2 regions of the Leptospira barantonii genome follow, and region 1 is predicted to be linked to the other one. Evidence: riboswitches for the same ligand, from Rfam matches in the RefSeq annotation. Region 1 holds a riboswitch; the other holds the start of a gene.
What was found. A riboswitch is a leader RNA that binds a small molecule or an ion and turns the genes downstream of it on or off. The one in region 1 is predicted to bind cobalamin.
Positions count from the first base shown of each region.

Region 1 (15,643 bases):
GTAAGAATGGAAGACCCAGAGGAACGTCGGACAACCAGAGGTGTGCGGTTTCTTTTACACCCGCATTCTCCAGAACTCCCGCGATCGAACGATCCGCGTAGTTGAACGTGGATTGAACGAGTAAAATTCCCCAACCTGCAAGCGCGGGTAGAATTCCGACAACAACGGCGGGTGCGTGTCTGGAAGGAGTCGCTTCAAACGCTTGAGAACCGATTACGATTCCGATCCAAAGAACGATCGCCATTCCCGCTTCCACGGGGATCAACGCCTGAATGAATGCAAGAAGACCGAAGAGCGCGACGATCGTCATAAAGACGCCATTCAAAGTGGAATAACCCGCTCTCGCACCCAGAGCCTTCCAACCCGGATGACCTATGTAAATCGTAGTAGGAAACGGAGAACCAAAAAAAGAACCGACAACGGTTCCGATCCCGTTCGCCATAAGAGAATCTCTTGTGTTAAACGAATCTCCGGAAGCCTCGGCGGATTCTATGTTCTGCAAAGATCCGATCACGTTGAAAATTCCCATAGGAATCAAAACCGCGAGATATTCGCGGATGTCCGCAAATTGAAACGCGGAAAATAAATCCCCGATTGAAAGTACGGGAAGATAAAAACCGATCTGACTCGTGGAACCTTTGAGTAAGGCTCCGTCCATCATAGGATTTCCCCAAACTCCTTGCGACCAAGCGAGAATGGTTCCCAACACTACGGAAACAAGTCCGCCCGGCAAACGGAACGGAAACACGACCCGAGCAAAATACTGAAGAAGAATCACGCCGAACGGCAAGAATGCGATCAAAGGATTCTGAAACGTACGAACTAAAAAGTCCATCGAGATAAACGTAATCGCGATCCCCGCAAGAGAGGAAAGAAGAGCCGCACGAGGAGTCACCTTACGGATTTTTTCCGCGATAAAGGAACCGCCCATCTCGATCAAACCGGAAAGAAAACTTGCGACAAGTCCTACCTGCCAAGCGATTTTGTAATCGCCGGTTTTCTTATATACGGGAAGTATAATAAAGAAAACGAACGCGAACAACGAAACCGTATTGATCCCGTAAGGAAGAGCGGTGACGTCGTTTCGATTTTCCTTTTCGGCAAGACGATGCGCCTGCCAGGAATAAAACAGGTTCCCGAGTAGAAGAGAAATTGCCGTACCCGGAAGAATGACTTTATAAACGAAGTCACCCGGAACACCACAAAGTGTGGTCAGCAAAAAAGAAAGAACAAGAATCTGAATCAGATTGTCGATCATCAGACCGAAAAATCCGTCCAAATCCCCAAGTACAAACCATTTGAATTTATTTTGGCTCATTGTTTCGATTTACTCCCAAAATCCACTTGAATTACGTTGGACTTATCGTCCTTCGTATCACCCTCTTTTTTCTCTGTTGAAACCGTCTTCTCAGCGGAAGGAGAATCCTTTTTTAAGATCTCCGGCTCCGTAGTAAAAACCTTCATGTTCGTCAATGTTTGTTGTGTTTTATCAAAATAACGTAATATACAATCCCAGGGAATAAAGATCTCCTCCCAGGTGTAACCGAACTGCAGTTCCGCGTAGATCCATTCTTCCCCGGCGTCCAAATTGCGAACACCGCCTTTGGGGCTGAATACGAGAACGATTCCGGATTCTTTTTCGTCGCCGACTAACCCGCGTTTGCCGATGACCAGTTGAGGATGGGGAAGTGCGTGTAAATAGAAGGTTCCGAACCGGTCCCAGTAAAGATCGAACAAAGAACGTTTGAACTTTCTGAGGGCCAGGATTTCCTCTTTCAGATTTTGTTTATCCATTCTTCAGGTTTTGCTGATCGGTGACGCCCGCGTTGGCTTCGTTGAGATAATCTCCGTGAATCTTGTATTCCGGAACCAGAGCCCTAAACGCAAGAAAGATGTCCTTGTCCTTGTTGGCTCTTCCCGCATTTAGAAGTTCGTTGAACCTCGCGACGAAGGTGGTCGGTTCCTGATTTTCCAGAGGAGCGGCGATTTTGATCTTTGGATGATGCGTTTTTTTGATTCCTTCCAAATCGAGAAGAAGTTCTTCGAACAACTTTTCTCCCGGTCTCAGTCCGGTGAATTGAATCGGAATATCGACGTGAGGTCTGAGTCCGCAGAGACGGATCATTTCTTCGGCGAGATTTAGAATCTTGACGGGTTCTCCCATCTCGAGAATAAAAATTTCTCCGCGTTCTCCCATACTTCCGGCCTGCAACACGAGTTGTGTCGCTTCGGGAATCGTCATGAAGTAGCGGATCACGTCGGGATGTGTAACGGTAACCGGTCCGCCGTTTGCAATCTGTTCTCGAAAACGAGGAATTACGGAACCGTTCGAACCGAGAACGTTTCCGAATCGAACCGTGATGAACTTGGTTCTGGTTTCTCTGGAAATGTGTTGCAGATACAATTCGGCCGCACGTTTGGAAGCTCCCATGATGTTCACGGGATTGACCGCCTTGTCCGTGGAGATCAAAACAAAACGTTCGACGCCGGAAAGCCTGGAAATGTCCGCGATGTTCTTCGTGCCGAGAATGTTATTCATCACCGCTTCGGTGGGATTTACTTCCATCATCGGAACGTGTTTGTAAGCCGCCGAATGAAACACGACCTGCGGAGAATGTTTTTCAAAGATCGAACTGACTCTGGAAAGATTTTTGATGTCCGCGACGATCGGAATGAGTTCCACATTCTGACCTTGTAATTTTTTCTTCAGTTCGTATTCGATTTCGTATAACGGAGTTTCGGAAGAATCCAACAAAAGAATCCGAGAAGGTTCGAACACAGCGACTTGTCTGCAGAGTTCGCTTCCGATCGATCCGCCCGCGCCGGTAACAAGAATGGATTTGCCTTTTAGATAAGAACGAATCGATTCGATTTCCAAGTCCACAACCGGACGACCCAAAAGGTCTTCCACCTGAACTTCCCGGAGTTGATTCAACTTTGGAGAATCGAAAAACAAGGAACCCAAGGAAGGAAGAATTTTAAACTTCACATCCGTACTTTCAAACGAACGGATCAAACGGCTGATCAGTTTTCCATCAGGATTCGTGATCGCAATGATGACTTGTTTTACCCCGAACTGATGGATCATCTGTTCTGCTTGTTCGATCTTCGCGAGAATCGGAACCCCTTGGATATGTGCGCCGATCTTTTGAACGTTATCATCCAAGAATCCGACTGGGTTCAGTTTTAGTTCGTTGTGTCTACGAATTTCCGAAAGTAGAGTAGCTCCTACTTTTCCCGCTCCGAGAATCAAGGTAGGAAGTCCTTCCTCTCTCGACTTTTTCAGAATGTACTGATCCCGAAATACTCTCCAGGAAAAACTGCGGATACAAAGAAAGCTTAAGAGAAGAAGGGTATCCAACACGGGAACCATTCTCGAGAGCTGTTCGAAACGATTGTAAAATAAAAGTGCGGTAGTCGAGATCAGGGAAGAAAGAAGGGTAACCTTGATGATTTCCACGAGATCATGAATCGACGCATAGGCCCAAATCGATCGATAGATGTCGGAAAGAATAAACACCCCGGCCCTTACGGTGATTACGATGATCAAAGAGGTGAAAAATCTTTCCGGAGACGCTAAAAAAACGAAGGACTCAAAACGGATCCAATGCGCCAAAAAGAAAGAAATTCCCATGAAGAGTAGATCCAAAGGGAAGATCCACATTCTTCTATTCCACTGACCGAGCATGTAGGAAATAAAATCCGCTTGTTCCTAAAAGTCCAATCTTTTTGAAACGAATCGGCCCGATTTTTAAACGAACCGAAAAATGTGTTGCAGAAATTCTTTTCTTGCCCCACTCCAATAGGAGAATAAATCGGTTCTATCATCGGGACACCTTGAAAGAAATTATCATCAACCTCCAAGGAGATCTGGACTTTAAATTGGGAGAGGCGCTTCTTTCCAAGTTGGAGGAACTTCCGGATTCTCCCCGCAAAATTCTTTTGGATGCGAGCGGGCTCGAATCCGCCACGTTAGAAGGCGCTTCGATATTAAACCGACTTCCGGAACGTTTTCCACAATCCAAATTCGCGATTTGTTCCGTGCCGAACGGAATCGAAATCTCCGCGCAGGGCGCTCATGAAATTCCGGTTTTCTCCGATCGGGATTCCGCCAAATCCCACTTAATCTCGACCGAATCGAACCAGACTTCTTCCTTTGGGGAGAATTCTCCGGTGCTCGTCAATTGTCCGATTTGTTTTCATCTTTTAAAAGTGCAAGGTTCCGGGAACTACGGTTGTCCGGCCTGCCATTCCAAGTTTTTCGTAACCAAGGATTGGCGTATCTCCACGTTCGAAAGATTATTATAATATTCTTACATTTCTTCGAAAAACTGGATCGTCTCCAAAACTTCCACCGGAACGTTTCCCGCTTGGAAGTAAGGATTGTATCTTTTTTTGATTCCCGAAACCAATCTTCGTTTTCTCGCTTCGAATGAATCCATGGATTCCTTAAGGATCGGATTCTTCTGCAACTCGGTGCGCAACTGAGGAGAAAAAGGCACATAACGGTTCAGAATATCCCTAGAAACACGATTGAGTCTGAGTTTCCCGGACGATTCGAAAAGAATCCAATACGAATAATCGGACGCGAACATGTCCTTCAGATTTTTTCTATACTTCACAAGTTGTTGATCTATGTTTTTTTTCGCGTCCGGTGTGAGCGCGGGGGACTTGCGAAAATTCTCCAGATACAGATAATATTCCGAGGTCAGAGAAGGCGGGGAAGAATCCTTCCACTTTCTTCCTCGAACGGTTCTTTCGATTTCCCATCGGAATTCGCCTAACGTTCTTGTGATCGCAAGAGTCATGTTTTCGTTCAATACCTGCGGAAACACAAGACGTCCTCTCGACATCAGACCCGACGTGATCTCTTGCCAAAGAACCCCTCTGCTTCCGAACACGGGAAGAATGATACAATCGGGAGCCATCTCCTTCATCGCAAGGTCCGGTTTGCCCGGAGTTTGTTCCGGTTCGAAGGAGATCTGTCTGTAAAAAAGATGTTTATCGATTTTATGTACGTGATCCACGACCGCGTTTAATTTTTCGGGTGTTACGAGAAACGCGTCCGTCTCTCCGTACATCTGATCCTCGGAAAGAATCGGATACGCAAGATTCGGATTCGCCGAAACTCCGATGAGTCCGTTGTATAAAAGATTGCTCAATTCCCAATCGAGAAGATGAAGTAAGTCTTCGATCCCGCTGTCGCCCGCGTAATCGTCCGTTCCGGTTTTACGAACCATAGACGCTCTGACTTGTTCGTAGGATTGTGCGAGATGATTTCGAGACGGAGTTTTTTTTCCGGAAAGAATCAAACCCAACCACTCCGGTAAAAAATATACCGCGAGTTTGTGATTGGTCGGATACGGATCCTGTGAGTAACTTCGAATTTTCTCCAAGGTTCCGTAGAGCTGAACGATTCTCGCGGGAGAAAGAAGATTCTCATCCATATAAAAAAAGTATAAGAATAAAAGAACCGCTTTAGGAATCGGTGATATATCCGATCTGTATCTCGCGTAACAAGCGGAGTAAAGTTCGATAAAGGTTTGTATCTCTTCGGGTTTGTGTTCCTTGCGTACGAGACCCGGATGTTCCTTAAACGCGTGAACCCTTTTTTGTATCTCCGAAGTAACGGAAGTGCCCATCGCGGCGTAGTTTAGAATTTGAGAAAGGCTTCCTTGAAACTCATCGGGAAGCGAAACGTCTTCCTGCGCGCCTCCGACCCCGCCCATTTGGATTCCGCCCCAAGTCCTCGTTTTTTCAGCGTCCTTCTCGGGAACGGTCTCGACTTGAATTCCCATATCATTTCCGTTTAAACTGAGAATCTTCGCGTCGAAACGAATCCATTCCTTGTCGTCTCCCGAAAATAAAACGTGAATCTTATCCCCCGTTGCAACCGGAAACGAATGATAGAGTTTTTTTGTGAACACCTTCGTATGAAGACTTTTAGAAACAAAGTCCGGGCCAGGCGGACCGGAATACAAAAATCCCGGAAAGGCCTCGTCTCCGTCCGTAAGAAACACAGCGGGAAGAATTTTCCTCGGATGAGGCCCGAGATCGTGCACAAGATGTTGCAATCTTTTGAATATAAGTGCGTCTCTCCAAGCGGGGAGTTCGCCTTGGTGCGCGAGATAAAGCGCGAGTTCCGGAAGAAACACTTCTTGAAACCAGGAATGAGAATCCGCGATCTTTTGAAGAATCGAAACCGCGACGTGATCCAAAAAGGCGTGAATCTGAATCACGTCCCTTCCGTTCATATACGTTAGCGGTAGCTTCTTGAGAATTTTCGCTCTCAGACTCGCGCGGTGTTCGATCGAATTCCGAAAACGTCTTTCGAGATAATATCCCGCAACGAGCAGAAGCGCAACGAATATGGTTCCGTTGATGACCGGTATCCAAGAAAATTCCGGCCATACCAAAATCGGGCGGGCTTGCGCTAAAAAAAACATGCGAAATGTATAAGTTTCTTTTTTTCAGGGGTCAAGCAGGATTCTTAGAAGCGTTTCGATTGTAAGAACTTGTACTTTGGAAAGCGCCGTAAAAACTCTGCAAACAAATTCCAAAACTTCGAACCGTTCTTATCATAGATCCGAACGAACTCCGTTTCAACTCGAAAAAGGGAAGAATCATCGTTTCTTAAAGTAGATTCGATTTAACTTCGCTTTAAAAGATTTTGCAATTCGGTTAAAAAAACTTCTTTTCAAAAGAATCGTTAAGAATGCGACTGGACTTACAGTCCATTTTCATGGGATTCATCGATGCTTCGCATCGGTGGGAAGACGGTTAGAATCCGTCACGGTATCCGCCGCTGTAAGAGGGACGAAAGGCATATTAAGTCACTGGGTGATAAACCTGGGAAGGCATGCCGAGTAGGAAGATCTCAAGTCAGAATACGACCCTATGAAAATCCTGAAGATACGTTTCGACCTCGGAAGTAAGGCGATCCGTAGCTTAAATAGAACATTACCGTATAACACGCGTTAGATCCTTAAGGGATTGATACGCTTATAGTCTGTTTGTCTTGGAGTTTACTCTGAAAGGAGGAGTATTCTTATGCGTACCGTTTCCACGTCTTCGCAAACGAGCAAGGGCCTTTCCATATCTTTGGATCCGATCCTTACCGTTTCCTTGGTTTTTGTTTCTTTGTTCGTAATTTACATCGTCGGTTTGGAACCGATGCCTGAACTTCACGCGTCGTTTCACGATATACGACACGCCACCGGTTTTCCCTGTCACTAAAAATGAGGGAGAATCTTTTCAAGCGACTCGTTTTAGGTTCTAAGGCGGGTTTGATCGCAGGTGTCGCTTATGGAATCCTACTTCAATTCCTTGTGACTCCGATGATCTTAAAGGCGGAGGTTTTCGAAACAAACGCGAACGTTTCTTCCGCGTCCGCGAACACGACAACTTCAGCCAAAACACATTCGCATTCCCATGTAGATGGAAAAAAACACCATCACCATTCTGCCGTTGTTTCCAACGAAGGTTCCGATTCAAGTCAGAACATCCAAGACGAAAATTTCGAAACTCTAAAACGAAACGTTTGGACCTGGATCGGCTGTCTTCTTTTAGGTCTTGCATTCGGCGTTCTGAGCGCGATCGGATATAGCTCGTTAGAGTTTACGAATATTCTAACTTTCGAATGGATTGAATCCGTTTGGAAACCGTCGCTTTTGATTTCGGGAATCGGGTTTATCGTATTTTATGCGATTCCTTCTTTGGGTCTTCCGCTCCAACTTCCGGGAGTGGCGGGTTCCGAAGAGGATTTCGAACTCCGACAAGCCTGGTGGTTACAATCCATCTTCTTGTCTTCTGCGGCTTTGACGTTTTGGTTTTGGATTCGAAACCGTTTTTTTAAGGGAAGAATTTCGAGCGCGATCGCATTCGTTTTTCTTCTCGGAATTCTTTTCGCATTCTTATTTTGGATTCCGGGTGTTCCGAAACATTCCACAACCACTTCGGTGCCGAACGATCTGCTCGTTGAATTTAGAATCAAAAGTGCGATCGCAAATTTTTTTCTTTGGTCTACGATCGGTTTTTTGATTTCGAATTCGATTGCAAAAAATCGAGAAGTTCCGTTTCCCCTGGAAACACGGAAGGTTTAGAAAGAATGAAGGATTTCGGAATTCTCATCGTAGGACATGGAAGCAGAGAAGTTTCCTCCGGCGTTGAATTTGAAACCTTTGTTCAAGAATACGCGCGGACCAGACCCGAATTCGAAATCAGAATCGCTTACGTGGAACTTGCGGAGCCAGATCTAAAAACATCTCTCCGAAATTTCGCGAAAACACATTCCAGAATTCTAATTTTTCCTTTGTTTTTGTTCGCGTCCGGGCATGTAAAAAACGACATCCCATTGATTCTTTCGGATTTAAAAGCGGAGTTTCCGAATCACGAATTCGTATCGGCTCTGCCTTTGAACGTACATGAGAATATCATAAAACTTTTAAATATTCGAGCGGGCGAAAGAATCGGAGCGGAATCCCAATCCAAAACCGGAGTGATCGTAGTCGGGCGAGGCGCATCGGACGTCGATTCCAACGGGGAATTCTACAAAGCGGTCCGTTTTTTCGAGGAAGCGAATTCTTTCCTTTTCGTAAAACCGAGTTTTATCGGAATCACAAAACCTCTGCTCCCCGAAAGTCTGGAAATGTCCGCAAAACTCAGACCGGAACGGATCTTGATTCTTCCTTATTTCCTATTTGATGGAAAGCTAATACAAAAGATTTCTCATATAGCCGAGGACTATTCCGAAAAATATCCTTGGATTAAAATTACCACCGCGGGACATTTCGGACCCGATCCGATTTTGTTTCCGATTTTGGACGAAAGAATTTCTTCCGCATTGTCCGGCAAAGAAAGACTTCCTTGCGACAACTGCGAGTATCGAGTTTCCATTCCCGGACTCAAAAACAAAGTGGGCGGACTCGATTCTCTTCTTTGGAGTATGAGACATTTGGAAACTCATACACAAGCGGCTCCCCACGAATTCCCTCATAGAAATCTAAAAAAACATATCTACGTATGCGAAAACGTGGACTGCGCGAGCAAGGGAAGCATTTCGCTTATCAATAAGATCCGATCTTCGATCAAAAAACACGGAAGACAAACAGACTTCCGAGTTTCCAGAAGTTCCTGTTTGGGAAGATGCGGAGAGGGGCCGACCGTCGTGGTATACCCGGACGGAATCTGGTATCAAAGAGTCAACGAAAGCGACGCGGAAGAACTCGTCGCCGAACACCTGTTTAACGATCGTCTTGTTTCAAGACTGGTCGATAACATCATGCAATAATTTTAGGAGAATACGATGGCATGTCACGAAGTGGCCGCACTTAGACTGGGAATGATGAACGTAATCGGAATCAAGGACGAAACGACGATCCAACACGAACGCGCGGAGATCGGAGACGCGTTACAATCGCCGGGACCGATTCGTTCTTTAGCCGAAGCGAAGGATTTCGAATCCTTGATCAAGTTCTACGAGGCTTCCTTAACCGACCTCGAAGAGATGATTTCCAAAACGAAGAAGGACGATCCGAAGATGGCTTACTATCGTTCTCTTTTGATTCTCACCAAAAAAGTGGAACTCGAACTGAAGAATTCTCTTCTCGGTTTTCAGAATCTTTTTCGAGATTTGGAAGAGATGCACGATTTCGTACACGAAATTTATCCGGCGTAACGATATGGCGAATCCTCCCAAAAAAGCGCGAATCAAAAACGTAACTCGAACCAACGGTTCGGCCACGATCACCTTTGTTTCGTTAGACGGACCTTTGGATTTTTTAGGAGGACAGTATGTCATCTTCAATTCCGGCGTTAAAACGAACGACGGAAAGGAAATCAAAAGGGCATATTCCATTCTTTCCTCCGATCGATATCAGGGAGAATTTCAGATTTGTGTCCAGCCCGTAAAAGAAGGATTAGCGTCTTTGCATATTCCTAATCTTGCAATCGGTTCCGAGCTCGAATTCTCGGGTCCTTGGGGAAAATTTATCGGAAATTTACAATGGCCCCGGGAAGGAAAGACCCTTCTCGTCGCGACGGACACCGGAATCACGGCGATATTTTCGATTCTCCATTCTCAGAGATGGAACGAAAAACTGAAAGACACGAGCGTGATCTGGTATGTTTCCCGCGAAACCGAATTTCTTCCGGTTCGCGACGTCATGGAAGGACTTCCGATAGGATTCAATTCTTTGAATGTGATTCCGATCTCCAAGGTCAACGATCCAAAAAGGGAAGCGGAATGTCTTTGTTCTTTCACGGACGAATTGAATGCATCCGCTCTTCCAACGAACGCTTTTTTGGCGGGAGACGGAAAATTAATCCGAATTGTAAAGGATGTCCTTTTAGCAAAAGGAGTTCTCGAAGAAAACATAGGCGCAGAAATCTTCTTCAATTCTCCCAGACAGTTGGAGTCCGTAAAACGTTAGGCGACATCGATGGCTACCAAGGAATTAAGAGAAGGATTCACCACGGGAGCTTGTTCCGCGGCCGCGGCCAAGGCGGCCACACGTCTTCTCTTAAAAAGACAACCCGTTTTGGAAATCGAAACCACTCTTCCGAACAAAAGACAGGTTTTGTTTTCCGTCAAACGATGCGAACTGGAAGGAGAGGTGGCCATCTGTAGCGTCGTCAAGGATGCGGGAGACGATCCGGATTGTACACACGGAGCTGAGTTAACCGCCCGAGTTCGCTTAACAAAAGAAAGTAAAATTATATTAAAAGGCGGAGACGGAGTCGCGACCGTCACCAAGGCCGGGCTCGGTTTGGATGTGGGAGAACCCGCGATCAATCCGGTCCCGCGTAAAAACATCAGTGAAATGATTTTGGAAGAACTCGAAGGAAGTTCGTATAACGGCGCCGAGGTGGAAATCAGCGTTCCAGGCGGCCAAGAAATGGCGAAAAAGACGATGAACGAACGGCTCGGTTTGATCGGCGGTATTTCGATCTTAGGTACAACCGGAATCGTAAAACCGTATTCGACGGCGGCTTTTAAGGCGAGCGTGATTCAAGCGATCCAAATGGCGAAAGAATACGGACTCGATACGACCGTTCTTACCACCGGAGGAAAATCCGAAAAGTTCGCGATGGATCTATTACCGAATTTGAATGAACTTTCCTTTATACAAGTCGGGGACTTTATCGGAACCGGAATCAAAACGAGCGTAAAGGAATCGATTCGTCACGTGATCGTGGTCGGGATGATCGGTAAGTTATCAAAGATGGCCGACGGTGTGATGATGACACACAGAGGCGGATCTTCCGTTAATACGAAAATGTTATCCGAAATCGCGAGATCCATCGGCGTTCCCGAACCGATCGCGGAAGAAATCCAAAACGCAAACACAGCGAGACACGTATTAGAAGTCTGTAAAGCGAATGGATACGAGATCATCACCACTCGCATTTGCGAGATCGTGGCTAAAAACTGCTCCAAACACGCGGGAACGAATATGAGAATTTCCTGTTATATGGTCGACTTCGACGGAGCGCTTTTGGGCAAGTGCGAAAATTTTTCGCAGGAATTAGAAACAAAGGAAGAGAACTCCGAACATGAATGACATGAGACAGATGACTACCCTCGGAAGGGAAATCGAAGACAAATCCTTTTCGATCATCGACGAAGAAGCGGGTCCGCATTCTTTTTCCAAAGAAGAATGGGAAGTGGTTCGAAGAATCATCCACGCAACCGCGGACTTCGAGTATAAGGACATTACAAAGATACATCCCAAGGCAATCGACTCGGGTATAGAAGCCTTGCGCAACGGATGTCCGATCGTCTGCGACGTTCATATGATCATCGCGGGACTCAATCAGGAAAGACTCGGAGCTTACGGATGCAAAACATACGGTTTTATTTCGGACGCCGATGTGATCGAACGGGCTAAGGAAAAAAATTCCACGAGAGCGATCGAATCGATTCAGAAAGCAAAAACATTAGGATATCTGAATGGATCGATTCTCGCCGTCGGAAACGCGCCCACCGCACTTCTCGAAATCGAAAGATTGATCCGGGAAGAGGGAATCAAACCCGCCTTAATCATCGGAGTTCCGGTCGGTTTCGTTTCCGCAATCGAATCCAAAGAAGTGGTTTTAACATTAGAATCTTCTGATATATTCTCGACGCCCTACATTCTCACCAGAGGAAGAAAAGGCGGCAGCACGATCGCGGTCGCGATCATACACGCTCTTCTTCTTTTGTCCTCGAAACGAGGAGAACGATGAAGGCGGTCACCGTAATCGGAATGGGCGACGAAGGTTGTCCCGGGTTGTCGAGCATCGCGGTGAACGCGGTCGCTAAAGCGCAGGTCCTCGCGGGGGGAGAAAGACATCTGGATTTTTTTCCGCAGTTCGCCGGAGAAAAAATAGTATTTAAGGGAAATCTAATACAAGCCACCGAAAGAATTGCCGAGCTCGCGGCGGAACATACGATTTGTGTTCTCGCTTCCGGAGATCCTTTATTTTTCGGAATCGGAAATCTAATCGGTAAAAAGGTCGGATTGGAACACGTGGATTTTATTCCGGCCCCGAGCGCGATCCAACAAGCGTTCGCCAGAGTGGGGATCAAATGGGACGATGCAGAGATTTTATCCCTACACGGAAGACCGATCGAGGGGTTTATCACTAAATTACAATCTTTGAATAAGGTCGCCTTGTTTACGGACGAGATCAACCATCCTCAGGCGATCGCATCCTACATGAAAGCGTACGAGGAAACGGATTGGACCGCGTTCGTTTGCGAAAATTTAGGCGGAAGAAACGAAAGAATCCGTAAGTTCGAACTGAATTTGTTAAGCGAAGAACAGGAAATCAGTCCTCTGAACGTTTTGATTCTGATCCGAAACGCCCAAAACAGAAAGGCGCCTCCGATTGTGCCTAACGTTCCGGAAGAAAATTACGCGAAACGAATCCCGAAAAAAGGACTGATCACCAAAAAGGAAGTTAGAATTCTTTCCATTGCGTTTTTGGAAATTCGGGACGACAGCGTCGTCTGGGACATAGGAGCCGGTTCGGGATCGATCGCGATCGAGGCCGCACAACTCGCTAAAAATGGAAAGTCTTATGCGATCGAAATCGATCCGGAAGGAATCGAAATCTGCAAACAAAACGTCCTTTCACAAAGAACGGATAACGTGCACGTCGTTCCGGGGAAGGCCCCCGAGGTTTTGGAAAATCTTCCCGATCCGGATTGTGTTTTCGTGGGAGGCTCCAAAGGAAATCTATATGAGATCATTCGAATATCCTTAAATAGACTTTCTCCTTTAGGATCTTTGGTCGTCAACGCGGTCACTTTGGACAACGTCACGGAAGCCTATCACAGTTTTAAAAAATTAGCTCTTGTTCCGGAAGTCACTCTGTTAAACGTATCGAGAGGACAACCTCTTGCGGATTATCTACGTTATGAAGCTTTGAATCCGATTCATATCTTTAAGGTCACAAAACCGGAGGGTTATTCCGCATGAAAAAAAACCGTTACGGAAAACTCTACGGGGTCGGAGTCGGCCCGGGGGCTACCGATTTAATCACGCTTAGAGCGGTTCACGTTTTAAACTCCGTCGATGTGTTGGCGATTCCTAAAAGTAGCGAACACTTGGAACCCTTCGCTTGGAGAGTTTGTTCTCCCGTTGTGAAGGAGAATTCTTCCCAAGAAAAATTGTTTCTTCATTTCCCGATGACCAAAGACCCCGAGGTTTTGATTCCCGCTTGGGATAAGGCATTTCTTGAAATCGGAAAACGTTTAGAAGAGGGGCATAACGTTGCATTCATAACACAAGGAGATCCTTCGGTATACAGTTCTTGGAGTTATCTTTTGGAAGAAGCCGAGGATCGTTGGCCCGGAATCGAAGTCGAAATCGTTCCCGCAGTATCTTCAATCACGGCGATACCGGCGGCGTTACAAACCCCGCTCGCGGACGGAAGAGAACGTTTCTGCGTCGTGCCCGGAACCTACGGAATCGAAGACCTTCCGGAGCTCGTAAAAAATTTCGATACGATCGTTCTTACAAAGGTCGGGCAGGTCGTTCCACAACTCGTCGACATGCTGAAAGAATTGGACCTGCTTGCAAATGCGAGTTATGTTTCGTACGGAACCACGGATCGGCAAAGAATCGTCAGAGACTTAGAGACGATTCAAAACGAAAACTGCGATTACTTTTCGATGGTGATTCTTTCCATTCGAAAACGTAAGGGTGTACTTCGAGGACAGAATATCGATGCAGAATAGGAAATCATATTCGGTTTTTGTAATCACCAAACACGGCTTAGAGATCGCAAAAAAGATTCACGAGGCCTGGGAAGACGTGGACCTTTTTGTTTCTCCTAAGTTCATCGATTCGGCTCCGCCGGGTTCGAAACTTCTTTCTCTTCCGATGGATAAAACGTTAGACGAAACGTTTCAGAATTACGACTGTCATATCTTCATCATCAGTGTGGGCGCGGTTGTTCGAATGATCGCCCCCTTATTGAAGAACAAAAAAGTCGATCCCGCAGTCGTCTGCGTGGACGATCGAGCCAACTTTTCGATCTGCGTTTTATCGGGCCACGTAGGACGGGGAAACTTTTTTACGGAAAGGCTCTCAAAAACTCTTTCCAACACCGCGGTGATCACGACCGCATCGGACGTTTCGGGAACTTTAACCGTGGATATTCTCGGACGAGAACTCGGCTGGACCTTGGAACATCCGGATCGAAACGTTACAAGAGGTTGCGCGGCGGTAGTCAACGAAACCAAGGTGCTCTTCGTTCAGGAAACCGGGGAACCGAATTGGTGGCCTTTGGAAAAATCCCTTCCGAAGGGTGTGGAATATTCTGTTTCCTTAATGGATGTAAATCCGAACGAGTACGAAATTCTTCTGATCGCCACGGATCGAACGGATCTGAATCGAAACAATCAAGAACATTATAATAATTCAATATTATACCGTCCTAAATCTTTGGTTTTGGGGTTGGGATGCGACCGAAACGTATCTTTTGAAACGGTGGAGAATGGAATTTTAAAAATATTAAGCGACAACGCGTTGGCCGTTCAAAGCGTCAAAACGATCGCAAGCGCGGATCTCAAACGCCACGAAGAAGCCTTTTTACAAATCTCAAAAAAATACGGCTGGGAATTCAAAACTTTTACCGCCGATGAATTGGATCGTGTTTCCGAAATCGAATCCCCGTCCGAAGTCGTAAAAAATTTCGTAGGAACCAGGTCCGTAAGCGAAGCGTCGAGCATTCTCGCTTCGGGAGCGGGCTCCTTACTTCTTCCAAAACAAAAATACAAAGAAGGCGTCGACGGAAAAAATCTTACCGTCGCAATTTCAAGAATTCCCTTTCCTTCAAGATTTTCCTCAAACTCTCAAAACTCCGTAACGGAGGAAGAATGAAAAAAGGCAAACTCAACATCGTCGGAATCGGTCCGGGAAACGACGCGCACATTACCCCCGCAGTATTACATGCGATTCAAGAGGCCGATCTCGTGATCGGTTATGCGACTTACATAGGTCTCGTCAAACACCACTTAGTCGGGAAGCAAGTGACAAGGACAGGAATGACCGAAGAAGTAGGCCGCGCTCAAGCCGCGGTCGAATCCGCGAAAGAAGGAAAGATCGTTACTTTAATTTCTTCGGGAGACGCCGGAGTTTACGGAATGGCCGGA
Region 1 is NZ_NPDS01000004.1:308,208-323,850, forward strand. It holds gene CH367_RS11595 (permease) at 1-1,318, opposite strand, end outside; gene CH367_RS11600 (ClpXP protease specificity-enhancing factor SspB) at 1,315-1,794, opposite strand; gene CH367_RS11605 (polysaccharide biosynthesis protein) at 1,787-3,688, opposite strand; gene CH367_RS11610 (STAS domain-containing protein) at 3,838-4,308, shown strand; gene CH367_RS11615 (hypothetical protein) at 4,314-6,446, opposite strand; cobalamin riboswitch at 6,728-6,913, shown strand; gene CH367_RS11620 (CbtB domain-containing protein) at 7,051-7,236, shown strand; gene CH367_RS11625 (CbtA family protein) at 7,239-8,102, shown strand; gene CH367_RS11630 (CbiX/SirB N-terminal domain-containing protein) at 8,108-9,289, shown strand; gene CH367_RS11635 (DUF3209 family protein) at 9,305-9,676, shown strand; gene CH367_RS11640 (FAD-dependent oxidoreductase) at 9,681-10,430, shown strand; gene CH367_RS11645 (cobalt-precorrin-5B (C(1))-methyltransferase) at 10,440-11,561, shown strand; gene CH367_RS11650 (precorrin-8X methylmutase) at 11,554-12,225, shown strand; gene cbiE (precorrin-6y C5,15-methyltransferase (decarboxylating) subunit CbiE) at 12,222-13,463, shown strand; gene cobI (precorrin-2 C(20)-methyltransferase) at 13,460-14,224, shown strand; gene CH367_RS11665 (cobalt-precorrin 5A hydrolase) at 14,214-15,371, shown strand; gene cobJ (precorrin-3B C(17)-methyltransferase) at 15,368-15,643, shown strand, end outside.

Region 2 (15,643 bases), on a different contig from region 1:
TACACGATGTCCTTTTTGTTTATAGACATAGACGATTTTAAAAAAGTAAACGATACGATGGGACACTCGACCGGAGATAAACTTCTTCGGGAATTTTCCGATCGTATGAAGGCGATCGTTCGGGAAGACGACATCATCGTTCGGCTTTCCGGAGACGAGTTCGTAATCATCCTGAACGACCTCGCAAATACGTCCGATGCGGAGAAGGTGGTTCGAAAAATATTCTCTTCTCTCAAAAAACCTTTTTCGATCGAAGACTTTACGATTTTGCTGAGTTTGAGCATCGGAATTTCGGTTTATCCGAAAGACAGTATGGACATCGATCAACTGATTCGTTTTGCGGATTCCGCAATGTATCGATCAAAATTAAAGGGAAAGAATACGTACGCTTTCTATTCGTCGGAAAGCGAAGTTAAAGTCGTGTGAATTCGAATGGTTTCCAAGGAATCGTCAAAGATACTCATCGTAGAGGATGAAACTCTTGTCGCACAAGATATAAAACGTCGTCTTTTGAAAATGGGCTATGAGAATCTTCTCGTTTCCGTTACGGGAGACGATGCGATTGAACAAGCCAGAACTTTTCAGCCGGATCTGATCTTGATGGATATCATTCTTTCTAAAGGGAATTTAAACGGAATCGAAACCGTAAAGAAGATACAAGAATTCTTAGATGTTCCCGTCGTCTATCTGACCGCTTCTTCGGACGTAGATACGATGAAAGAAGCGAAAGAAACAAATCCGAGCGGGTTTATTCTAAAGCCGTTTCAAACTCGAGAACTGCAGATCGCAATCGAGCTGATTCTTTACAAAAACGATTCCGATAAAGAAATTCAAAAAAAAGAAAGATTGGTTCGTTCCACTCTCAAGAATATCGGAGAGGGAATCATCGCGATCGACAACACCGAAACCGTTTACTTTATGAACACCGTCGCATTAACGCTTACCGGTTGGAAGGAAGAGGAAGCGCTTGGACGATCTATACAAGAGATTCTTAATTTAGCTCCCGTTATAAAATTGGGCAACATCGAAACTAGTAATTTTGCCCCCGACTCCTATGTGATTCCCACCGAAGGATTTTTGTTATCGAAGAATGGGGAACGAACGAGCGTGGAGATCGTAAACAGGGCCATTCTCGGCAACGAAAGCGAGGCGATCGGTAAGGTTTTAATCATTCGCAAAAAGGCAGAGTGACCGGGTTTAAATCCCATATTTTCTAGTATTTCACTTGACATGCAGGTAAATACCTGCATAATCAAAATCACGAACGTAACGGATGGACGCTGACAATGTTTTCAAGGCACTGGGAGACCCGACGCGCAGAAAATTGCTCGATCTACTTTATGAGAAGAACGGGCAAACGTTGAATCAACTCTGCGAGCACTTGGACATGGCGAGGCAATCGACTACACAGCATCTCGGGATTCTCGAGGCGGCCAATCTTGTGAGTACGGTTTGGCGCGGACGGGAAAAATTGCATTTTATCAACCCGGTTCCGTTGCACGAGGTCTATGAGCGATGGGTACGGAAATTCGAACAACAACGACTCAGCCTGCTACACGACCTGAAGAAAGAGCTTGAAGGAGAGTAACCATGAGTAAAGAAAAGACGAGTTTCGTTTATGTGACCTACATTCGTTCGACGCCGGAAAAGGTGTTCGAAGCAATCATGAAACCGGAGATCGCACGACGTTATTGGGGTCATGAGAATGTCTCCGATTGGAAACCGGGATCGCATTGGGAGCACGTGAAAGACAACGCGGAACGTACGGTTCAGATCGTAGGAAAGGTGGTGGAAGTCATTCCACCTTCACGTTTGGTAATCACATGGGCAAGTCCTTCACAAGCATCCGATCCCGAAAGTTATAGCCGTGTTATATTCGACATAGACGTATATGAGGAAATGGTAAAGTTAACCGTAACCCACGACGAACTCGAAGCGGGAAGCGGAATGGCAAAGGGAATTCAACAGGGATGGCCGATCGTTCTTTCCAGTTTGAAGTCCTTGCTCGAAACGGGCGAGGGGATCGACGTTTTTGCTAAACCGAAGTTGGCTTCCAACGGGAATCGTTCATGAGCAAAATTTATACGGGCGGATGTGCGTGCGGTGCCATCCGTTATACGACCAAACACGCTCCTATTTTTCAGAATCATTGTCAGTGCCGTGATTGTCAGTTACGAAGCGGCACCGGACACGGTTCTTATCTGACCTTTCCTTCGAAGGACGAGATGTCGATCACCGGCGAGGCGACTCATTGGGAAGTCAAAGGCGATAGCGGCAACGTGAAGATTCATTCCTTTTGTCCCGTCTGCGGGACGCCCGTTTATCTTCGTTTTGTAGCGATGCCCGATTTGATTGCGATTCACGCGACTAGCTTGGACGACCCGAATCTTTTTTCTCCCCATGCGCTCACTTATAAAGTTCGCGGATTAGCATGGGATTCCATCGATCCTTCCTTGCAAGCCTTCGAAAAAATGCCAACGGGATAGAAGCGGTCGGGTAGGTCGCTTCGTTCAGGCGAAATTCTTTTCGATCGAAGCGTCCGATTCTTTTTTGTTTTCCGGATTGACCGGAAGGTCTATAAAGAAACGAGTATATTCGTTTTCTTTACTTTCGTAATATAATTCTCCGCCGTGATCTTTGATGATTCCGGTGCTGACGGAAAGGCCGAGTCCCGTTCCTTTTTCCACCTTCTTCGTGGTAAAAAACGGGCTGAAAATCTTTTTAGCCTCTTCGGGAGGAATTCCGATTCCTCGGTCCTCGACGATCATCTGAATCCAGATCCTTCCTTCCTTGTCGAATTGTTTTGCCGAAAGTTGAATGATCTTGTTCGAATCGAACTTGGGATATTTTTGATTGAGTGCGTCTCTTGCGTTGTTCAAAAGATTTAAAACGACTTGTTGAATCTGTTGAGGAACACATCGGATTGCGGGAAGAGAATCGGGCATATCCGATTCGATTTGAATCAAATCCTTCTTGAAGAGTTGTTCACAGAGAGAAACCGTTTTTTGAATGATCTCGCCGAAGTTGACGAGGGACAAAACAAGCTTCTCGTGTCTTGAGAGTTTTAAAAGATCCTTCGTAATTTTGCCGATTCTTTCCCCTTCGTCCAAAATGTTGCTCGCGTATTTGAGAATGGAGTCGTCTTTACTTTGTGCGAGAATCAACTGCGCAAAGTTGATCATGATCGTAAGCGGGTTATTGATTTCATGGGCCACACCCGTGGCAAGAAGACTGATGGCTTCGAGTTTTTGCGCTTGGAGCAATTGGGATTTCAGAGCTTCGTTTTCGCGTTCCGCTTCTTCGAGAAGGTTTCGTTCGTCGTATTCCTTCAAGGCTCTGTCCACGGAGAACATCAACTTGGTGATTTTATTTTTGGAAATATAATCGGTGGCGCCTTGTTTGAGAGCTTCAATGGCCGCTTCTTCTCCGAGCCAACCCGAAACAAAAAGAAACGGAACCTTCGGATGATATTTTTGCGCGAGGTGAAGCGCTTCCATTCCGTCGAAGGAAGGAAGTGAAAAATCGGAAAGGATGATATCTGGCTCGCTTGTTTTGAATTCCTGGACCAATTCTTCTTTGGTTTGAATTTGTTTATACGAAAAGTCCAAACCGCTCGCACTGATTTGACGGATCATCAGACCCAAATCGTTCGGGTTGTCCTCAATACAGATGATGTAAACTTTTCTCTGAATCATAGTATGCTTTTGTTCATTAGAATCCAATAAAATCCGATTTCGCTCGCAACGTCGCTGAACTTTCCGAACTCGAGAGGTTTGACCACATAGCTGTTCACTCCCAGTCTGTAACTCTCCACTATGTCTTTTTCCTCGGCGGAGGAGGTGAGAATGACCACGGGGAGCATCTTCGTTCTTTCTTCGCTTCTTACTTTTCGAAGGACTTCGATCCCGTCGACCTTCGGCATCTTTAGATCCAAAAGAATCAGAGAAGGAACGTGAGAAGGGTCCCGATCCGCATAACGTCCGGTTGCATAAAGATATTCTAATGCTTCTTCTCCGTCTCGAACGAGTTTGACCTGATTGCTGAGGTTGTGTTTTTTAAGACTTCGTAGTGTGAGTTCCGAATCCTGAGGATTGTCCTCCGCGTAAAGGATCGAAATCAGATTGTCTTCAAATTTATCCATGATTCTCGTGAACTCCCAGAGTAAAATAAAAACAAGCGCCCTCGTTCGGTTTACCTTCTCCCCAAACTCTACCATCGTGTTTTTCAATGACTCTTTTTACGATCGCAAGGCCGACTCCGGTTCCTTCGAATTGATCGGCGTGATGCAATCTTTGAAAGATGTTGAAAAGTTTGTGTTGGTATTTCATATCGAAACCGGCTCCGTTGTCCTTTACGAAGAATACGGTTTCTCCGTCGTTTTGATACGAACCGATCTCTACCTTCGGGGAATCTTTTTTATTGGAATATTTAAACGCGTTCGAAACGAGATTGAATAGAAGTTGTTTGAGAAGACCGGAATCGGCCTTCGTGTGCGGAAGATCACCCACGATCGTTTCCATCTTCGACTCCGGATAATAGTTCGTAACTTCTTCGAGAATTTTTTCGGCCATGGACTTCATATTCACGACTGAGAACGCGATTTCCCTTCTTCCCAAACGGGAATATTCGAGAAGGTCGTCTATGAGTTGGCCCATGTTTTCCGAATTCTGAATGACTATGTTGAGAATTCTTCTTCCTTCCTCTCCGAGATCGTTTCCGTGATCCTCCATTAGAATTTTAGAAAATCCTGATATACCTCGGATCGGCGCGCGAAGGTCGTGCGAAACGGAATACGAAAACGCTTCAAGATCCTTATTCGATCTTTCCAGTTGTTCGGAATGGGTTTTTAGATTTTTGTTCGATTCTTCCACGGCGTCTTCAGCCGCTCTTCTACGTTTGCTTTCTCTGTAGATAAGCCAGTTCTGAAGAATGATAAACGAAAGATTCAAAACGATTCCGGAAAAAACGAACGCGGTCGCGATCGTCAGATTCTGTTCCGATTTTTTTTTGCGGATCGAAAGAAGCGCGGCTTCTTCTTTTTTCATATCTCTCAGTATGGTTTTTATTTTTTCGGTGAGAGGAATTCCCTGAGGAGAACGAAAGGGCATCACATAACTTTGAATCGAGGTTCTTTGTCTTTTTACGACTTGGTTTTCCAGATAAAGAATCTTTTCGTCGATCAAAGGACGAACTGTGCTGATCTTTTGCTGTTGTTCCGCGTTGTCCTTGGTCAGGTTGTCGACTTTGTTCAGCCGTTCGTAGATTTCGTTTTTTGTTTCGTAAAAATTCTTTAGAAAATAAGGATCCGTAAAAAGGATATAACCCCGGATGATGGAATGCATTTCGCTGAACGCGGATAAGGTTTCTTCGAGGCTGATGACAACTTCCTGGGTATGAGTTTCCCATTCTTTCAGTTCCGCAGATTGTCGGAGTCCGTAAAACGAGGCTCCCGCGATAATCGCGTTTAAAGCGACAATAACGCTCAGTCCGAAGACGATGTTCTTTTCAATCGCACTTTTCAAAACAACCTCAAAAATCGAGATAACGTTTATCGTTTATAAACTTAAAAATAGCAAGAAAATCTTAGGATTCCCGCTCGGAAACGTGGCAATTATATTCCATTTTTTCCAAATCGGGCAAGAATTTATTTCAAAGCGGAAGGGAAGTCCTGCGTGTTTTTTTATTTTTCGAAGGAAAGGGCCATCATATCGCCTTGGTCCAAAAGTTTGACCGCGGGGTCCGCTACGTATTTTAGAGTTCTGTAAAGCGCGGAGGCGTTCTTTTTTGCGGTAAGTCCGCTTCCGTATGTGATGTGTTTTTTCTTTTTGAGTCCGAGAGACGCGCAGAGTTTTACGATTCCCGATAAGGAATAGTAGTATAAATGTTCGGGAACGTTCAGATATCTCCAGGACGGTCCTTGCAATTTTGCTAAAATTCCCCAGCGGCAGGTCGAAAGAATGATTCTTCCTCCGGGTTTCAGATGTGTATAAATCTTTTCTAATGTTTCTTTGGGTTTATGAAGATGTTCTATGGAAGCCCAGAGGGTGATCAGATCGAACTTCTCTTCCCGTTTCGGTTTCCATTCGAGAAAATCCAGTTGTTCCACTTTGAGATTCAGTTTTTCCTTCGCGAACTTCACGGGCGCTTCCGCGATGTCCATTCCGTACGAATCCCAACCTCTGCGTTGCATATAATCCACGAAATAACCGGCCGCACAACCCACGTCGAGACATCGTTTTTCGGAGGACAAGGATTCTTCCCAAACGTTGAAATCCAAATCCTTTAAGTTGAGTCCGAACACTCTGGAGATTTCGTTTCTGATTCCGTCCGAAAAATAGTTATCGTAACCCCGGTCGCTTCGTTTTAAAAAATATTCTTCCGAATAATAAGAAGCCACTTCTTCGGAAGAGGGCTGAGGACTTACTTGCACGAGCGCACAACGTTTGCATCGAACGATATGAAAGAGTTCGTTCTTATGATTGGATTTGGAAAAAAGAGGTTCGAACTCGAACGAACCGCAGGTGTTGCAGGGGATTCTTTCCATTCTATGATTCTTATCGGGCGGGGTCGCGATTCCTTTGATAGAAATTCTGCTTTACGAGGATCTTCTCGTTGAAACTCATGAAAGGACATGAACCGAAACGTAATTCTTACCATTCTATCCGCTTTTCTTCTTTTTTCATCCGCGCTTATCGCGGATTCTCAGGCGAATACGACGATTAAAATCAAGTCCGTGGGCGACATGGTGCCCGGAACGAATTTTCCGGAACCTTTGAACATTCAGGATCCAAGATCCTTTTTGTTCGGTAAGGTGGAGAATCATCTGAAAGGCGCTGACATTCTTTTCGGAAACTTTGAAAGTACTCTTACCAATTATCCGAACACTTCCAAGGATACTTCGAGAAGAATGATCTTCGCGTTTAGAACTCCTCCTTCTTATGCGAAGGTTTTGAAGGACGTAGGTTTCGATATTTTAAGCATTGCTAATAATCATTCCTTGGATTTTCACCAGCAGGGTTTCGACGATACTCAGAAAAATCTTTCCGACGCGGGGATTCGTTATACGGGTAAGAAGGGAATGATCACGTATATGAACGTGAAGAACGTTTCGATCGCGTGGATCGGATTCTCCCATTTGAAGTCGCATAACAACGTGAACGAAATCGAAGAGGGAGTTGAGCTCGTTAAGGAAGCGAAGAAAAAAGCCCAACTCGTTTTTATTTCCTTTCACGGCGGAGCGGAAGGCGGTCCCGCTCTTCACGTAAAAAATCAGATGGAACGTTTTTACGGAGAATACAGAGGCAACCTTGTCGAGTTCAGTCATTCTCTCATCGACGCGGGGGCGGATCTTGTGATCGGTCACGGTCCTCATTTGGTGCGCGCGATGGAATTGTATAAGGGAAGATTGATCGCGTACTCGCTCGGAAACTTTATGGGTTATAGAGCGTTATCTTCCAAAGGAATGGTCGGTTATTCCCTCGTTCTCGAAACGGAAGTGGATTCGCAAGGCAAGTTTGTAAAAGGAAAAATCATTCCTTTGCAACTCGACTCGGCTTCGATCCCCGAATACGATCCCGAAAAGAAAACCATCGACTTGATGAAGAAGCTGACCCGGGAAGATTTCCCCGGCAAAGGCCCTAAAATTTCCGAAGACGGAACCATTCTTCCTTGAGATTGATCTTGCTCGCCTGATCCCTCTCGGAAAACCTGGAACGGAAACTTGTACGTCCTCTTTTTCGAGAGGAAGGGAATCCGGTTTAAGTCCGGAGCTGAACCCGCAGCTGTAATCGCCGTAAAGGATTTCGCAATCAACCCACTGCGTTTTTTCGCGGGAAGGGAGCGAAATCGGCGAAAGCCAGAAAACCTGACAAGTTAATACAAACTGATGGGACTTTCGGGAGTTAAGGTCGGGTTTGAGAATGGCACCCAAAAAATACATTCGAAGATTAGAATATTCTTTTTTCCTGTTTCTCCTTATCATCCGGGGTTTATCCGCGCAGGACGATCGTAATAAGAATTCCGTAACGACCGAACCTACACAAAAAGCGGAAACGGTTCAAGTTGTCGGAAAGGTTTCCGATTCCGGTTCCCAAAATTTCAGATCCAATCCGAGCGGTTTTCAATCCGCGATCAAACTCGACGAAACTTCGGCGCGTTATACGTCTTTGCCGGAGGTTTTGGAAAGAGAAGCCGGGCTTCGCGTCCGGTCCTTCGGAGGTTTGGGTTCTTATTCCACTCTTTCGATTCGAGGAACGAATCCGAATCAATCCAGAATCTACTTGGACGGAATTCCGTTGAACAACTCCCAGGGCGGAGAAGTCAATCTCGCCGATCTTCCTTTCGATAGCTTGGAAAGTGTGGAAGTTTATAGATCTGGGAATCCGATCGGATTTTCCGGTTCCGCGATCGGAGGTTCGGTCAACTTGGTTACGAGAAAGGATTCGGGAAAGCCGCGCACTCGGATCAATCTGGGCGGTGGTTCGTTTAACACGGGAAAGGCGAGCGTTTCGCATACCGGGACCTACAACGGAATCGGAGCCAGCTTTTTGGCGCTCGGGGAAAAATCGGATCAGAATTTCTCCTTTAAAAACGATCACGGCACGGTCGTATTAAACACGTTAGACGACACGATCGACAGAAGAAAAAACGCCGCATTTGAAAGGGCCGCATTGTTCGGAACTCTGAAATACCAGATCGGAAAAACCGAACTCAAATTGTTAAACGACTTCAATCATAGAATCCACGGACTTCCCGGACCGGGTTCCAATCAAACCAATCAGGTTCACAGAAAATACGATCGATATACCGGTTCGTTTGCGACGGACACGAAGGGTTTGTTCACCGATTCCTTTCGATTGGAAACGAGAAGTTTTTATACCGCGGCCAAGGACGATCTTTTCGATCCGGGTTCGGAGTTTTCCAAAGGAACGCCGAACGCGAGAGCGGAGATTCGTCAGACCGGAATTCAAGTGATGCCGACTTTGTATCTTACGGATTATTACCAGATCATTCGCGGGTTTGCTTCCTTGGAAAAAGAATCCTTCGATCGAGAGAGGCTGACTCCGTCCAATGTTATAGGAAGAGTGGAACCTCTCAAAGAGCGTACCTATTCTTCCTTTCGATTGGAGGACGAGGTGAGGCTTTGGAACGCGAAAGTTCTTTTGATTCCCTCCGTGACCTGGGATCATTACAAGGATCGTTTTCCTTCGGAAGAGCCCTGGTATCGAAGACAGGATCCTCTTGCGAGCGATCAGAAAAAAACCGCATTCACAAATCCTAAATTCGGTTTTGTATGGAAGTTGTTCGAAAAGGAAACCTGGGATCTTCAGTTTCAAGCGAACGTTTCGAAACAGTATAGAATTCCTTCTTTCTTGGAAATGTTCGGCGAACAGGGAAGTATCATCGCCAATCCGAATCTGAAACCGGAACAAAGCGGAAACGGTGACGCGGGTTTTGTCATGAAGTCGGATCATTCTTTCCTGAAAACGAAAACGAGCGTTTCATATTTTTCAAAAGACATCAAGGATATGATCTTGTTTCTTCCGAACTCTCAGTTCACCTTAAGACCGGAGAATGTGGACTCGGCGAGAATTAGAGGATTAGAATTTTCTCATAGAGAGGATTGGAAATACGGGATTAAGTTTTTGTTCAACTATACGTATCAAGAGGCGATCAACAATTCTTCGTCTCCGTATCTGCACGGGAAAATTCTTCCCTTAAGACCGAGACATGAGTTTTCGAGCACTCTTTCCTGGAAGGGAAAACGATTGGAAACCGGGATCGAACTTTTGTATATAGGCGCGGTGTTTCGGGATAGAACGAACGAATACATCAATTACATTCCCGCGAGACAGATCTGGAATTATTTTTTCACCTGGGTTCTTTATTCCGAGCCCGGAGAGTTTACGAAGGACGCCTCGGGCAATCCGAAAGAATCCGCTCCTTCGAAAGAATTTCTTCTCACCTTCGAAGTGAAGAATTTTACGGATAAAAGAGTCTCGGACCTGATCGGTTATCCGCTTCCGGGAAGAAGCTGGTATGCCACTTTGAGCATGAGGTTTTGAAATGAGATCAAAACTTAAGATTATTATTTTATTCTTTTTTTTGAATGTGTTTTGCAGAGACATTGAAAGACCTTCTTTTTTAAGTCTTCTTTTGACCCAGAATTCTCCCGGAAACATCGGAGTCGTTACGACCGATTTCGGCGGGGGCGGACGGTTTAAGGTAGTCAATCCTTCTCTTCTTTACAGTTATCCGGGTTTGACTCCGATTCATTCGGACGCCGTGGCGCGTTTTGGACTCGGAAGGGTCTACGTTTTAAACAGACTCAATCGGGACAGCATTCAAGTTTTGGAACCTAACTACGGTTTTGTGACCATCGCTGAACTTTCCCTCGGTTTAAAAGTGAATCCGGTCGACATGGAATTTGCGAGCGCGTCCAAAGCGTACGTGAGTCTTTACGGTTCCAATCGTTTGTTGATCGTAGATCCGACGTATTTGACGATCACGGGTTCGATCGATCTCGGAGGTTATGCCGAAACGTTTTCGACCGGCGGCGCTCCGGACGGAATTCCCGAGATGAACGGTTTGAAGATCGTGGGCGATTCTCTTTTTGTTTGTTTGGAAAGATTGGATCGAAACGATCCTTCCGGATATTTTCCACCTAACACGACTTCGTTGTTGTTGGAGATCGACATCAGGACGGATAAGGTTGTGGGAAATTATACGTTTCCGAGTTCCAATCCCGTGAGCAAACCACAGCTCGTGGATCTTTTCGGAGAACCGCATCTTGTGGTCGCAACTCCCGCGAGAATGGGTTTTCAGAGTCAGATCGACGGAGGAGTGAGCGCATTTCGCTTATCAACACGTTCTTTTGTTTCTCGTTTTCTTTATTCGGAAACCGTAGCCGGCGGGGATATTCTTACGGTTCAGATAAAATCGGATTCGGTGGGTTACGTTTCCGTTTTAGACGCGGGTTTTACAAAAACCTTGCAGGTGTTCAATCCGAGTTCCGGAGAAAAAATTTCCACTCTTCTCACCATTCCTTCGAGTTATGACGCGAGTCTTTCGAGCATTCTTCTTGCCTCGGATAAGATTTTATATGTGGGGAACACTCAGTTTCAACAGCCGGGTGTGACCATGTTCGATACGGAACGGGGGAACGCGCTTTTGACTCCGAATCCGATCTCGGTGGATCTTCAGCCGTACGATATTATCGAATTGAAATAAACTTTTCCCTCTCGCGCAGCGTCGTTCTTTCGAATCGTTTTATGAAATTCGAATCAAGAATTCTCTTGAATTTTTTTCAAAAACGGGATTTAATCCTCTCTCAAAAAGCGACGGTGATCTCTATGCAGGAAATCTTTCAGGCGATAGCAAGCGGGCAAACGGCCAAAGTGATCGGTCTTCTAAAAAGAGATCCCGGTCTTTTTCAATGTGTAACGGAAGAAGGGATCACTCCGATTTTATTTTCCGTTTATTACGGAAAATTAGATATTTCTAAAGAGATTTACGAGCTGAGTACGAATCGGAATCTTTTTGAAGCCGCGGCTCTCGGCGATTTGGAAGAAACAAAACGCATTGTCGCCGCTTCTCACGAAACGATCAATACTCTTTCCCAAGACGGTTGGTCCGCCTTACATCTCGCGGCTTACTTCGGTCATCTGGAGATCGTAAAATTTTTGGTTTCGGCCGGAGCGGATTTGAGTCTTACGTCCAAGAGTAAACTTTCCTATGGGAACACGGCTTTGCATTCCGCGGTAGCCACCGGAAAAAAATCGATCGTGGAAATTCTTCTGGAAAAAGGAGCGGATGCGAACGCTCTTCAAAATCCGGGCGCGATCACACCCTTACATATCGCCGCGAGTAGGTCCGGAAGTATCGAAATCATTCAACTTCTTTTAAAAAAAGGCGCGGACAAAAAGAGAATGAGTTCCGATGAACAAACTCCTTACGAAATCGCATTAGAAAAAGGGAATGCGGTCGAAGCCAAGGCTCTGGAAGTTTGATTCGACATTCCGGTTGACGCAGGTGCGACAAAGATAAACATTGTTTCGACTTAAGGAGAATTGAATATGGAGACCATCAGTTTCAACATTTCCATCCACGCCGACGTAAAGACGGTTTGGAACAAGATGCTCGAGGATAAAACGTATCGGATCTGGACCAAAGAATTTCACGAGGGTTCTTATTACGAAGGAACTTGGGAAAAGGGAACGGAAATCCGTTTTGTCGGGCCCGACGACGACGGAAATCTTCAAGGAATGTTCAGCAAGGTTCAGGAGAATATTCCGAATCAATTCATTTCCATTCTCCATGTGGGTTTGATCGTAAACGGAGTCGTCGATACCGAAAGCGAAGCGGTCAAACAATGGGCGCCTTCCTTTGAAAACTACACCTTTCAAGAAGAATCGAAAGGAAACACAAAGCTGACCGTGGAGATGCAGATCGCGGAAGAATACAAAGAAATGTTCCAAGACATGTGGCCCCGCGCTTTGAAAGCCTTAAAGACTCTCTGCGAAACCGGCTAAACGGTAAATTCTCCCCTTTTTTAAACTCAGACCTCCCGAAATAATTTATTCAACAAAACGGTTTAATAATTGACAGTCCTTGTTCCGAGGAAAAATATTCAACTAAATGGTTGGATTGTTAAATAAGGAACAAAAACTGGATCGGGTCTTTGCGGCCCTTTCCGACAGCTCAAGAAGAAAGATGCTCGCGCGTTTGCGAAAACGTCCTTTGACGATCTCGGAACTCGCAGAACCTTTTTCCATGTCATTTGCGGGCGTGGCCAAACATATCGACGTGCTTACGGGAGCCGGACTTGTACAAAAGATTCGAGATCCCGAAGACGGCCGCAGTTTTCGTTTGAAACTTCAAAATCGAACTCTTGACGAAGCTTCCGAATGGCTTGCGTATCATCGGGAGTTTTGGACAAACAAACTCGACAAACTGGAATCTTTTATAGAGGAACAAGATCATGATCACGGAAGTTCTAAGAGTAGAAAAAAAAATTAACGCGGAACCGACTCGATTGTTCAAAGCCTGGTTGAACGCGGACGCATTCTCGAGTTGGTTTTTACCGGACGAAGAAATCACGATTGGAACCGTGACCATGGATCCGAAACCGGGCGGTAAGTTTTTGATCAACATGCATCTTGACGGAAAAATTCTTCCTCACGAAGGAGAATATCATGTTATCGAAGAACCCGTTAAACTCGTTTTCACTTGGAGATCGGAAGCGACCGAATGGAGAGACACGTTGGTCACCGTTACTTTTACCGAATTGTTAAGCGACATGAAAAATTCTTCCCAAAGTAAGAATTCAAAACCGCAAACGCTCATAACGTTGGTTCACGAACGTCTTGAGAACGACGAGGAAATCAAATCGCATACCTACGGTTGGACGAGTATTCTTGAGGGATTGGAACGATGGCAAAAATCTCAAAAGTAAATCGAGTCTTTATGGATTGAACAAAGTAAAAAAGCAACGAAGCAGGAGAGAAAAATATATGAACGGAATCTATCACAAGATCGGAATTCGCGCGGGGGCTACGGAGGTCTTACGCGCGCTTACGACACAAGCGGGTCTTGCGGGTTGGTGGACCGAACAAGTCGGAGGAACGTTCGCGGGGGGATATTCCAAAGCGGGTGAATCGATTTATTTTGATTTCGGAATCGCGGGAATCGAAATGAAAGTGAAGGAACAAATTCCCGATCGAGTTCTTTGGGAATGTACAACCGGTCCTGAAGATTGGATCGGTTCTCAGATCGATTTTCAATTGAGCGCCGCGAACACTCCGAAGGGAGAACCGATCACTTTGATTCATTTTCGTCATCAAGATTGGAAGAACGAAAGCGATTTTACGGCGCATTGCAGTATGAAATGGGCGGTGTTTCTTCTCAGTTTAAAAAGTCTTGTGGAAGCGGGGAAGGGCCAACCGGCTCCGAACGATTTTAAGATCGACGATCTGAATTGAAAGATCATAGAGAAATACGCGCGGCGTTTAAGAAAACGTCGCGCGGTTGTATTCAAAATTTAGAATGTGTTTCTTACTTTGAACGTTATGAGAAAAATCCGAATTTTTGTTTTCTTGATTCTCTTCCTCTGCGTTGCACTGGACGCGGAATCGAAAAACAAACTCGATGAAAAAGAATTTCAAAGTCTCGTCATAACCGTTTTGGCAAAACGCCTTCCTCAAACCAAAATTCGCAAAGCCGACGACAAAACTGCCGTATATATAAATGAAATTGAATATAGTTTATCGAATTTATATAGACTGTATCAAACTTCGACCGGCAACGATGAGGAATTGATTTTCAATCATTTCGAAAAATCGATTCGAATGGCCGAGGATCAACCTAAGTCCGCGTTGTCTTGGGAAAAGGCCAAAACGATTCTCATGCCTCAAATCATTCGTCAAGAATACGCAAAAGAGAATCGAATCTTTTCAGGAAGAATTTTCGGAAGCGACTTAGTCGTTTCGTATGTTTTGAACTATAAGGAAGGCTATCGATACGTTCTGGAAGAAAATCAAACTTCTTGGAACGTTTCGGAAGAGGAGCTCTTTCGAAACGCGGTCGATAACTTGGATCGGATCAGTCGAAACGTGAAGTTCCTAAAAGTGAACTCCGGAATTCTTGCAATCCGTATGCAGGATTCGTATGACGCTTCGCGGATTCTTTTGCCCAAGCTCAGGGAACGAATCGCAAAACGATTGGGAAACGACTTTGAATTCGCATTACCAAAACGTGATTTTCTAATCTGTTGGAGTAGGTCCTTGCCCCAGGACGTGAAGAAAGGTTTGGCGGAACAGGTCGATTTGGACTTTCAGTCTGGAGCCTATTCGATTTCGAAAGAGGTTTTTGTGGGGAATAAGGAAGGGATTCGGGGGAAGTGAGGAAGGGGAGAAGAAGGTGTTGGACTCGCCGTTACGCACGATTGGGAAGCGTTGCGGGTGCAGTTTGGTCGCAGGGATTTCTCAACTTCGTTGAGAACTTTCGGTAGTGCTTCGCTACCTCAAGTTGTCTCGCTCTCTATGGATCGCTCGACATGTATCTACCGGGACTCGCCGTTACGCACTCTTTCATCCTGAAAGAGTTTGCTCCACGGCGTCTCGAACTTGCCTCGCTACATCCTGTCGCTCGGTCGCGTTCATTACGCTTCCTACGGGGCGCTATGAACGCTTTCAAGTTCTCGCTTCGAGTCCGATATCGATTGCAGTTGGATTTCTTTGCTTCTTATGGGGCGCAATGTATCTACCGGGACTCGAACCCGGACCCCAGGCTCCGGAGGCCTGTACTCTATCCGTTGAGCTATAGATACGTTTACAAGTGAGTCTTTTGAAGAGGCTCGGGCTGTCAAATGCAAATCCTGAAGACCGACTTATGGGATAGGAAAGTCCTTGAAAAAGGAATCGGGTCTGAAATCGTCTTCCTAAAGATAGAGGTTGAGATGAAGGTTTCGTTTCTGAAAGAGGGGGGAGTTCTGTCCCTTCGTAAAATTGTTTCCGTATTTATTTTCGTTTTGGTATTAGGGATTCTTTCCCCGGCATTTAGCGTCAGTGAAGAGGAAGAAGAGAGACTTTTAGAAAAGGCTCTTCTGGAAAGTGCGGTAACTCCCGGCCAAAAACAAGCGATCGCG
Region 2 is NZ_NPDS01000002.1:32,843-48,485, forward strand. It holds gene CH367_RS04830 (diguanylate cyclase domain-containing protein) at 1-426, shown strand, start outside; gene CH367_RS04835 (response regulator) at 433-1,191, shown strand; gene CH367_RS04840 (ArsR/SmtB family transcription factor) at 1,274-1,588, shown strand; gene CH367_RS04845 (SRPBCC family protein) at 1,591-2,073, shown strand; gene CH367_RS04850 (GFA family protein) at 2,070-2,486, shown strand; gene CH367_RS04855 (hybrid sensor histidine kinase/response regulator) at 2,511-3,695, opposite strand; gene CH367_RS04860 (response regulator) at 3,692-4,141, opposite strand; gene CH367_RS04865 (sensor histidine kinase) at 4,134-5,537, opposite strand; gene CH367_RS04870 (class I SAM-dependent methyltransferase) at 5,681-6,544, opposite strand; gene CH367_RS04875 (CapA family protein) at 6,632-7,672, shown strand; cobalamin riboswitch at 7,705-7,886, shown strand; gene CH367_RS04880 (TonB-dependent receptor plug domain-containing protein) at 7,920-10,064, shown strand; gene CH367_RS04885 (YncE family protein) at 10,066-11,229, shown strand; gene CH367_RS04890 (ankyrin repeat domain-containing protein) at 11,352-12,008, shown strand; gene CH367_RS04895 (SRPBCC family protein) at 12,075-12,530, shown strand; gene CH367_RS04900 (ArsR/SmtB family transcription factor) at 12,637-13,017, shown strand; gene CH367_RS04905 (SRPBCC family protein) at 12,980-13,453, shown strand; gene CH367_RS04910 (SRPBCC family protein) at 13,512-13,979, shown strand; gene CH367_RS04915 (DUF1444 family protein) at 14,094-14,900, shown strand; tRNA gene CH367_RS04920 (tRNA-Arg) at 15,254-15,325, opposite strand; gene CH367_RS04925 (LIC10421/LIC12816 family protein) at 15,455-15,643, shown strand, end outside.
Region 2: another riboswitch for cobalamin. It lies ahead of CH367_RS04880 (TonB-dependent receptor plug domain-containing protein); the one in region 1 lies ahead of CH367_RS11620 (CbtB domain-containing protein).